DNA from 2 places in the Amycolatopsis sp. cmx-8-4 genome. Region 2 is predicted to be linked to the other one. Evidence: riboswitches for the same ligand, from Rfam matches in the RefSeq annotation. Region 2 holds a riboswitch; the other holds the start of a gene.

Region 1 (5,276 bases), on a different contig from region 2:
CCCGCGTCCGCTGCTCGCCGGCGGGCTCTTCGTGCTGGCGTGCGGGTTGCTGCTGGCCACCCGGTTGACGCCGGATTCGTCGTACGCCGCGGTGATCCTGCCGATGGAGCTGCTGCTGGGCCTGGGCGCCGGGCTGTGCATGCCGGTGGTGCTGAACGTCGCGACCCGCGACGTCGGCGCGCGGGACGCGGGCGCGGCATCGGCGTTCGTGACGACGTCACAGCAGGTCGGCGCGTCACTGAGGACGGCGACGCTGAACACGATCGCCACCGCGGCGGCGGCCGGGCTCACGACGTCGACGGCGATCGTCCACGGCTACACGACAGCCGCGGCCTGGGCGGCCGGCCTCGTCGCCACGGCCGCCCTCACCGCGCTCCTGCTGCTCCCGCGCGGCACCCGTTGAAAGCCGTGAAGGCCTCCTTCCCGGCCATAAGAGCCGGTAAGGAGGCCTTCACGGACGTTCGGGTCAGGCTGCGGCGACGCCCTGGGGGCCGCGCGCGGTGTGCGTGACGTGGCCGCCGCGCTCGGCGACCCACGCCAGCGCGGCGTCGGCCCGCTCGCCGCGGACGCCGAGGCGGAACCGGCCGACCGGGGTGTCGCCGATCCGGGTCAGACCGCCGCCGATGGTGGCGAACTCGACGTCGAAGCGGCCCGCGGCCTCGGGCAGCAGCGCGCCGACCGAAGCGAAGCCGACCAGCACGACGTCGACCGAGCGGTCGTAGCGCGAGGACTGCGAGCGGGTGGTCTCGATGGCGGGCAGCAGCGCCTGCGCGGTGCGGCTGGCCGGGTTCGAGATCAGGTCGAGCACGGAGCCACGCTCGACGACCGTGCCGTCTTCGAGCACCGCGACGTCGTCGCACACCCGGCGGACGACGCTCGCGTCCGGCGTCGTGATCACGATGGTGACGCCCAGCTCGGCGCGGGCCCGGTCGAGGACGGTGAGCACCGCGCCGGCCTCCTCCGGGTCGATCCCGGCGGTCGGGTCGTCGGCGAGCAGCACGGCGGGGGCCGCGGCCAGGGCCTTCGCCACGGCAACGCGGCGGAGCTGCCCCTCGGTGAGCTCGCCGGGACGCTGCGCGGCGCGCGGGGTCAGGCCGACGAGGTCGAGCAGCGAGCCGACCTTGCTGCGGCGCTGCGGGCCGTCGACGCCCAGCTGCTCCAGCGGCGACGCGATGTTGCCGGCGATGGTGCGTTCGGCGATCAGCTCCGGCTTGGTGCCGACGACGCCGAGCTGGCGGCGGATCTCGCGGAGCCGGCGGCCGTCGAGGGTGCCGGTGTTGAGGCCGTCGAGCCGGACGACACCGCGGTCCGGCCGCTCCTGCAGCGCGATGCACCGGGCGAGGACGGACTTGCCGGAGCCGGCCGGGCCGACCACGCCGAACAGCGAGCCGGCCTGGACGTCGACGCTCACGTCGCGCAGTGCGACGACCGGATTTCCGTTGAGGGCAAAGGACTTGGACAGGTTTTCGACGGTGATCACGAAGGCTCCAGAAAACGGGGCGCGCAGAGATGCGCGTCCGGCCGCAAGCGAGTGTCCGTCCTCTATGGACGGTGCATGAAGAAGAGGTGTGACGGGTCGAGCAAGCTCAGTTGGAGCGTCGACATGCGGTCACGGAGCGGCGACCCTCGTCGACAACGCGGCGTTTGGTCAGCAGCAGCGGGCGAGCAACCCTCTTCATCGGTACGGCCTCCATCGGTCCTGGCGGTAGCACCTGCCCTGCGGAGGGTGGTTGCTGCGACTTCGGCGAGCCAGGTCTCTCAGTCGCTCGGGATGGACGTACTGAGTAAAACCGATCCCGAGGAGCGAAAGCAAGCCTGTTGGGCCAGATCACACGACTGGAGGTGTCCGAATCGCGGGAACAGCGCTCAGGAAGACGTATTTCGCCGCGACGCGCACGCTCCGGCGTCGGCGGGCACCGTCAGTTCCACTGAGGACGCGTCACCTGACGGCGGCGAGCCGGGCGAAGTCGTGCACGTCCAGCTGCTCACCGCGGGTCTTCGGGTCGATCCCGGCGGCCACCAGCAGCTCGCCGGCCCGCTCGGCCGACCCCGCCCAGCCGGCGAGCGCGGCGCGGAGGGTCTTCCTGCGTTGTGAGAACGCGGCGTCCACGAGACCGAACAGCCGGTCCCGGTCCTCGGACGCCGGCGTGTCCCCGCGTTCGAACGCGACGAGCGCGGAATCGACGTTGGGTACCGGCCAGAACACCGAGCGTGGCACGGCGGCGACCTTGCGTGCCGGGCCGTACCAGGCGAGCTTGACGCTCGGGACGCCGTAGATCCGGCTGCCCGGGCCCGCGGCCATCCGGTCGGCGACCTCGGTCTGGACCATCACGAGGCCGGACTTGAGGGAGGGCACCTCGGCGAGCAGGTGCAGCACGACCGGCACGGCGACGTTGTAGGGCAGGTTGGCCACGAGCGCGGTGGGCGCGGCGGGCAGGTCGGCGTTCGCGACGCGCATGGCGTCGGCCTCGAGGACGTCCAGCCGGTCCGCGACGTCCGGCCCGCGTTCGGCGACGGTCTTCGGCAGCCGTTCGGCGAGCTTGCGATCGATCTCGACGGCCACGACCCGCGCCCCGGCGGCGAGCAGTCCCAGCGTCAGGGACCCGAGCCCGGGCCCGACCTCGAGGACGACGTCGTCCGGCCCGAGGTGCGCGAGGTCGACGATCCGCCGCACGGTGTTGGGATCGTGCACGAAGTTCTGCCCGAGCTTCTTGGTCGGCCGCACGTCCAGCTCGGCCGCCAGCCCGCGGATCTCGGCAGGTCCCAACAGTTCAACCACCGGACGAGCCTACCCAGGACAACCCGGCCCCCTCTGCACGCCCGCCCGGAGGGCCCGGCCCACGTACCCGGAGAGTCGGCTCACGTACCCAGACAGTCGGCTCACGTACCCAGCGGGTCGGTTCCCGCACCGGTGGGTCGGCCCGCGTACCCGCACGGTCGGCTCGCGTACCTGGAGGGTCGACTCGCGTGATCGGAGGGTCGGCTCGCGTGATCAGCAGGCCGACACGCGTGATTGAGCGGTCGACACACGTGATCGCAGGCGGAACCGACGTGATCAGACCCGACACTCGCGTGATCAGAGCTGGGACTCACGTGATTGGCGGCGGGACTCGGGTTCCGGGACGCGAAACGGCCCCCGCTGGGAGCGGGGGCCGTTTCGGGAACTGGGTCAGGCCTTCTTGCCGCAGACCGGCCAGGCGCTGTAGCTGCCGCCGCGTCCGGCGCGGACCTTCTCCGCCACCGCGATCTGCTCTTCACGCGAAGCCTGGTTCGGGAGCGCCGCGTACTGGGAGCCGCCGTAGGCGTTCCAGGTCTGCTTGTCGAACTGGAGGCCGCCGTAATAACCGTTGCCGGTGTTGATGGCCCAGTTGCCGCCCGACTCGCACTGCGCGATGCGGTCCCACGCGGAGCCGTCGCCGATGTCGGGGGTCGCGGCCTTCTTGGTGCCGACGTGGATGATCTTCGGCTTGGCCGGAGTGATCACCTGCTCCGACATCGACTGCCGCGAGACCTCTTTGCCGTTCTTCTGCGTGACCTTGTAGGTCACCATCTTCTCGCCGGGCGTGCCCGGGTCCTCGACCTGGGTCTTGCCCTTGTCGAGGTCCGGGTCGTCGACCTTCTGCTCGGGCGGGTCGATGGTCTCCTTCTGGTTGACCATCGAGACGCCGGTGCGGCTGATGTGGACCTCGGCACCGTCGGTCAGCTTGACGTCCAGGCCGCCCTCGGCCGCGTCCTCCGGGCCCAGGGTGAGCTTGTACTCGCCCAGGAACTCCTTCGTGGTGACCGCGGTCGTGGTGATCTGCTTCGGCTGGTTCGCGCCGTCGTAGAGCGTGATGTGCTTGAGGGTCTTGATCTGGACGGTCGCGCCCTCGAGCGGCAGTTCGCCGTCCTTCGGCATCGACATCCACGTGCCGGACTGCTCGGCCTGCTCCATGCCGAGCTGGGACAGGGCGTCACCTAGGTGGGTCGCGCGGACCCAGGAGGTGCGCTCGGCGCCGTCCACGACCAGCTTCAGCTGGCGGCCGCGCTCGAGCTTGATGACGCCGCCGTCGCCGACCTCGGCCTGCGGGGACGGGGAGAGCGAGTCGTGCGCGCCGACGGACAGGCCCGCGTCCTCCAGCACCTCGCCGACGGTGTCGCCGAACGAGTGCACGGTGGTCTGCTGGCCGTCGACGTCGACGGTGACGCTCTTGTTCATCGCCAGCGCGGCCGCGCCGCCGCCGGCGATGCTGATCATGACGCCGAGGACGGCGCCCTTGAGGAAGCGGCGCTTCCAGACCTTGGACGTCTGCCGGATGCTCTCGTCCATCAAGGCCTTCTTGGCCTGCGGGGACGCGGTCCGGTCCGCTTCGATCTCATCCGGGATGACGATCGGCGGGAGGTACGTGGTCTCGGCGTTGATGAGGCGGATCAGCTCGTCGACGTCGACGTCGATCGACGCCATCATCGCGTCGGCGTCGGGGCCGAGCGCGGCGAGGATGTCCTGCTGCGTGATGTTCGGGTCGTCAGAAAAGTCGAGCTGGCCGTACGCGGTGTCCTCGAAGTAATTGCGGTCGAGGACGGCGGCGGAGCGTGCTCCAGCCTGTCTGGTACCTGTCACCGGGTCGTTCCCTTTCCCAAGACGCCGTTCGGGGCGGCATCTTTACGTCTGGGCCCGCAGTCGGCGCCATCGTCACGGTCCCGGTCGTACCACCCGGTTCCGCTTCCCCGACGTGCACTGACGTGACTGAGGGCGTAACAGCCGGCAACTGCATGGTGCAGTACCGACCGGCACGATCACGGGACAGTAACGGGTCCCGCCGGGTTGCGCAAACACCCCCCGGAGTGTCGTGATCTGGGTCACTCCATCGAGTGGGCGATCATGGAACCCGGTTGTCGCAATGCGTTCAACCCGTTGTGACGCTGGGGAGTCGGTAGACCCGCTCGGCCGTGGTCCGGACCGCTTCGGCGACCTCGTGGACAGCTTCGCCCCTGAGCGCCGCTAGGTGACGGACGGTGTAAGCGGCGCCGTACGGCTCGTTCGGCCGCCCACGGAAGGGGTGGGGGGTCAGAAACGGTGCGTCGGTCTCGACGAGGTAACTGTCCGGCGGGCAGAGCCGCGCCGCCTCGTGGAGCCCCTTGGCGTTCTTGAACGTCACCGTGCCGGCGAACGAAAGCACGTATCCGGCGTCGATGCAGCGACGCGCGATTTCCGCATCGCCGGAAAAACAATGGAAGATTACGGCATTCGGCGCACCCTCTTCGACCAGAATGCGCAATACGTCCTCGTGGGCCTC
Region 2 (5,276 bases):
CCCGGCCGGGGCTTTCTTCATGCTCAGCGGTCGCCCTTGGCCGCCGCCACCTGCAGGACCGCGCGTTCCAGCGCGTAACCCGGGTCCGCCGCGACGCCCTTGACCTCGGCGTTCAGCCGGGCGACCACCCGCATCGCCGTGGCGAGGCCGTCCTGGTTCCAGCCGCGGGACTGGCCCTGGGCCTTGCGGACCTTCCACGGCGGCATGCCCAGCTCCCCGGCCAGCTGGTTCGGGTTGCCGCGGCCCGCGCCGGAGACGCGGGCGATCGTGCGGACCGCGTCGGCCAGTGCGTCGGCGACCAGGACGTAAGGGACGCCGAGCTGCATCGCCCAGCGCAGCGACTCCAGGGCGGCCGCGCGGTCACCGCTCACCGCCTTCTCCGCCACCGCGAACCCGGTCACGTCGGCGCGGCCGCGGTGGTAGCGGTGGACCGCGTCCGCGTCGACCACCCCGCCGGCGTCCGCGACGAGCTGCATCGCGGCCGAGGAGAGTTCCCGCAGGTCGGAGCCCACGGCGTCGATGAGCGCCGCGACCCCGGCCGGGTCGATCTTGCCGCCCGCCCGGCGCACCTCGTGGCGCACGAACTGCTCCCGCTCGGCGGGCTTGGTCAGCTTCGGGCACTCCGTCACCTCGGCGCCGGCCTTCTTCAGCACCGCCGGGAACGTCTTGCCCGCCTTGCTGCGCCCGCCGCCGGTGTGCACGACGACGAGCACGATCCCGGCCGCCGGGTCCTTCAGGTACGACGTCACGGCGTCGGCCAGCTCCTGCGAGATGTCCTGCGCCGACTCGAGGACGATCACCCGGCCTTCGCTGAACAGCGACGGGCTGACGAGTTCGGCCAGCTCGGGAGCTGTGAGATCGGACACCCGGGCCCGCGTCAGCTCGGCCGTCGCGTCGATCGCGCGGGACGCGGCCAGCGTCTCGCGGACGGCCCGCTCGATCAGCAGTTCTTCCTCACCCAGGACCAGGTGGAGCGGGGCCGGGGCGGTGGCTTGCGCGGTCACCCGGGAATCTTCTCACTTGCTGCATCGTGCGCCCGCTCCGGTGATGTCGAGCGGCCACCATGGCACGGCTCGAGTGCCATGTCGTACGGTGTCCTGGAGGCGGCGCGCTTTCTCGCGCGCTCCGACAACTGAATACCGCTCATCCAGAGGGGCAGAGGGAACGGCCCGACGAAGCCCCGGCAACCGGCGTACAGCCTGTCATCCCGCGATCGCGGGATAGCTGACGACCACGGTGCCAATTCCGGCCCGCTTCGGCGGGGCAGATGAGGAAGGAACCTCGCGATGACCGCAACCCTCGGCACGACCTCCACCACCAAGACCCCGGATCTCGGACCGGCCGTCGAACTGGTGTCGAAGGAAGAGGGCCACCGGCAGCCGCTCGCCCCCGAGTTCGTCTCCGCCGAAGACTTCTCGCCGCTCGAGGTCGCCTACGACTTCGGCCGCGTCCGCCGCGAAGACATCGAGGCCGGCCCCAAGAACATCTGGCGCTACAAGAAGCTCCTCCCGGTTCCGTCCAACATCGAAGAGATCCCGAACACCGAGCCCGGCGCGACGCGGCTGATCCGCGCCGACCGCCTGGCCAAGGAGCTCGGCCTCAAGCGCCTGTGGGTCAAGGACGACACCGGCAACCCGACGCACTCCTTCAAGGACCGCGTGGTCGCCGTCGCGCTGGCCGCGGCCCGCGAGTTCGGCTTCGAGGTGCTCGCCTGTCCCTCGACCGGCAACCTGGCCAACGCCGTCGCCGCCGCGGCGGCGCGCGCGGGCTGGAAGTCGGTCGTGCTGATCCCCAAGTCTCTCGAGCGCGCCAAGATCCTCACCACCGCGGTGTACGACGGCGACCTGATCGCCGTCGACGGCAACTACGACGACGTCAACCGGCTCGCCACCGAGCTGGCCGGTGAGCACCCGAGCTGGGCCTTCGTGAACGTCAACGTCCGCCCGTACTACTCCGAGGGCTCGAAGACACTCGCCTTCGAGGTCGCCGAGCAGCTCGGCTGGCGGATCCCGCCGCAGATCGTCGTGCCGATCGCCTCCGGTTCACAGCTCACCAAGGTGGACAAGGGTTTCCGCGAGCTGGGCCAGCTCGGCCTGGTGGACGCCAGCCCGTACAAGGTGTTCGGCGCCCAGGCCACCGGCTGCTCGCCGGTCTCGGCCGCGTTCCGCGCCGGCCAGGACGTCGTCCAGCCGGTGAAGCCGGACACCATCGCCCGCTCGCTGGCGATCGGCAACCCGGCCGACGGCCCGTACGTGCTCGACATCGTCAACCGCACCGGCGGCTCGATCGAGGACGTCACCGACGAAGAGGTCGTCGAAGGCATCCGGCTGCTGGCCCGCACCGAGGGCATCTTCACCGAGACGGCCGGCGGGGTCACCGTCGCCACGGCGAAGAAGCTGATCGAGACGGGCAAGCTGGACCCGGACGCCGAGACCGTCCTCCTCATCACCGGCGACGGCCTCAAGACCCTCGACGCCATCGAGAACCATGTCGGCCCCAAGGCGACCGTGCCGGCTTCGGCCGCGGCCGTGAACAAGGCCCTCGGCTACTGACGTCTCCCCGCCGGGGCGAGCCACGCTTGCCCCGGCGGGAACTCGTTGCCGGGCAACGGAAGTCAGCGGCGGGGCGGGCCGCGTGGCTCGCCTCGGCGGGCTATCGCCGGGCCCGACGGGTCCGGGACCACAGCGGTGTCGCCGTCGACGTCGGTCCGGGTCACCAGGGCACCCAGCGCCGTCAGAGTGTCTACTGTGGACTTGCTCGGGTGGCCGTAGGTGTTGCCCGCGCCGACGCTGATGAGCGCCGCGCGCGGGGCCACCGCGGCGAGGAAGGCCGGCAGCGAGTACCGCGAGCCGTGGTGGGGCACCTTGAGCACCTCCGCTTTCAGGTCTCCGACATCGGCCAGCAGGTCCGACTGGGCCGCCAGTTCGACGTCACCCGTCATCAGCACCCGGCCAGCGGCCGTTTCCGCCCGCAGGACGACCGAGCTGTTGTTGATCGTCGTGCCGTCCTGCAGGCCGGCCGAGCGCGACGGCACGTACCGCGGCCCGAGCACGTCGAGCGCCAGCCCGGGCAGGTCGACCCGCTCTCCCGGGCTCAGCTCCACCAATGGCACGCCGCGACGGGACGCCTCCGCGGCGACCTGCCGCCACGCCCACTCCGGCGTGCGCCCCGGCCCGACGGCGATCCCGCCGACCGACCGGCCGTCGAAGACCGACGCGAGCCCGCCGATGTGGTCGGCGTGCAGGTGGCTCAGCACCAGCAACGGGATGCGGTCGACCGACAGCCGGTGCAGGCACTCGTCGACCGGCCCCGGCTCGGGCCCGGTGTCCACCACCACGGCCCGCCCCGGCTCGGCCGTCGCCAGCACGACCGCGTCACCCTGGCCGACGTCGCACTCGACCATCGCCCAGTTCCGCGGCGGCCACGCGGGCGCGAGCACCCGCACCGGCACGAACACCAGCAACGCGCCGACGATCAGCACCGCCAGGAGCAGCCGGACCCGCCGGTACCGCGCGGCGAACACGAGCACCGCGAGGACGGCCGCCGCGAGCAGCGCGCCCGCCCAGCCGCCGGGCCAGGGAACGACCGCGCCCGGGGCTCGCGCGCCGTGCCGCGCCACGAAGATCAGCCACTCGGCCTCCGGGCCGGCCAGGTGCACCAGGAACGTCCCGGCGCCCGGCCACCACGGCCCGACGACCGTCGCCAGCACCCCGAGCACCGTCGCCGGCGCGACGACGGGCGCGGCGAGGACATTGGTCACCACCGACACCAGGCTCACCGTGCCCGCCATCCCGGCCAGCACCGGCGCCGTCACCACGAAGGCGGCGAGCGGGATCGCCAGCCCTTCGGCGAAGCCCGGCGGGACGCCGCGGCGGACCAGCACGCCCGCCCAGCGCGGAGCCAGCAGGACGAGCCCGGCGGTGGCGAAGACCGACAACGCGAACCCGAAGTCCGTGGCCATCGCCGGATCCGCCACGACCAGCACGCAGACCGCGAAGGCCAGCGCGGGCAGCGCCGAGCCCCGCCGGCCCAGTGCCAGGGCCAGCAACGCGACCGCCGCCATGACCCCGGCACGCAGCACACTCGGTTCGGGACCGACCAGGACCAGGAACCCGGCCAGGCACAGGCCCGCCGCGACGGCCGACAACCGCGGGCCCAGTCGAAGCACTCGCAGCAGAAGCAGGACCGCGCCGCACGCGACCGCGAGGTTTCCCCCGCTGACCGCCGTCAGGTGAGCGAGCCCCGCCGTGACGAACTCCTGCTCGACCCGAGGGGACAATCCGCTCGTGTCGCCCAGGACCAGGCCCGGTAGCAAGCCCGCGGGTTCCTCCGGCAGGGTCTGGCTCAGGTCGTGCAGGCCGGCTCGCAGTCCGGCCGCGGCCTCCTGCCACCACGGCGCCGGGCCCGGCTCACCCGGCGGGCCACGCACGGACAGCACCGCCACGGTCAGGTCCGCGCCACGCGGCGGCATCAGCAGGCCAGCCACCGAAACATCCTGGCCTGGCAGCACGCCCGCCCAGTCCGCGACCGGCGCGAGCAGCAGGACCCGCCCGGACGAGACGACCGGCCGGCCGTCGACAGACGCGGTGCGCACGTCGGCGGACAGGACCACGGACCGGGCGCCCGCCTGCCGATCGGCGTACCCCGCGCTCCGCACCGGCTTCGGCCGCTCCGCGACGACCACCCTGAGCGTCGCGGGCAGTCCCTGGGCCGCGGCCGCACGCAGGCCGTCCCGCTCGGCGTCGTGGATCCGCCAGGCGATCGGACCGGCGGCGACCAGGCCGAGCACCAGCAGCGCCGCCGCCGCGCCGCGCACCCGGCCACGCGCCCGCCAGAGCAGCACCCCGGCCGGCACGGCCGCGGCGAGACCGACGGCGACCGCCGTCCACCAGCCGAGCAGCAGCCCGGCCAGGGCGGCGAGCCAGCACGCGAGCGCCGCCGGGACCAGCCGCATGTCCTGCCGGGTGTCGGTCGTGGGAATGGTGCTCATCCGACCGTCACCTGCTCGCGGAGCTTCTCGAACTTGCTTTCGCCGATGCCGTCGACGTCGCGCAGTTGCTCGACTTTCGTGAAGCCGCCGTGCTCCGCGCGCCACTGGACGATCCGCTTGGCCATCACCTCGCCGACGCCGGGCAGGGTGTCCAGCTGGTCCGGGCTCGCCGCGTTGAGGTCGACCTTCCCGCCGCCGCCTTCGGGGGCACCGGGCGGTGCGACGGGCGCCGGGATCCCGACCGCGAGCTGCTCGCCGTCGGTCACCTTGCGGGCGAGGTTCACGG

The links. A riboswitch is a leader RNA that binds a small molecule or an ion and turns the genes downstream of it on or off. The one in region 2 is predicted to bind S-adenosylmethionine.
Region 1: it holds a riboswitch for S-adenosylmethionine, as region 2 does, so the genes downstream of both, ACLJQZ_RS41380 (methionine ABC transporter ATP-binding protein) here and thrC (threonine synthase) in region 2, are expected to answer to the same signal.

The regions. Positions count from the first base shown of each region.
Region 1 is NZ_JAEBDZ010000034.1:33,600-38,875, forward strand. It holds gene ACLJQZ_RS41375 (DHA2 family efflux MFS transporter permease subunit) at 1-403, shown strand, start outside; gene ACLJQZ_RS41380 (methionine ABC transporter ATP-binding protein) at 467-1,480, opposite strand; SAM riboswitch class I at 1,688-1,778, opposite strand; gene rsmA (16S rRNA (adenine(1518)-N(6)/adenine(1519)-N(6))-dimethyltransferase RsmA) at 1,940-2,779, opposite strand; gene ACLJQZ_RS41390 (transglycosylase family protein) at 3,170-4,600, opposite strand; gene ACLJQZ_RS41395 (TatD family hydrolase) at 4,887-5,276, opposite strand, start outside.
Region 2 is NZ_JAEBDZ010000010.1:21,198-26,473, forward strand. It holds gene holA (DNA polymerase III subunit delta) at 24-1,004, opposite strand; SAM riboswitch class I at 1,141-1,274, shown strand; gene thrC (threonine synthase) at 1,287-2,552, shown strand; gene ACLJQZ_RS22295 (ComEC/Rec2 family competence protein) at 2,615-4,990, opposite strand; gene ACLJQZ_RS22300 (helix-hairpin-helix domain-containing protein) at 4,987-5,276, opposite strand, start outside.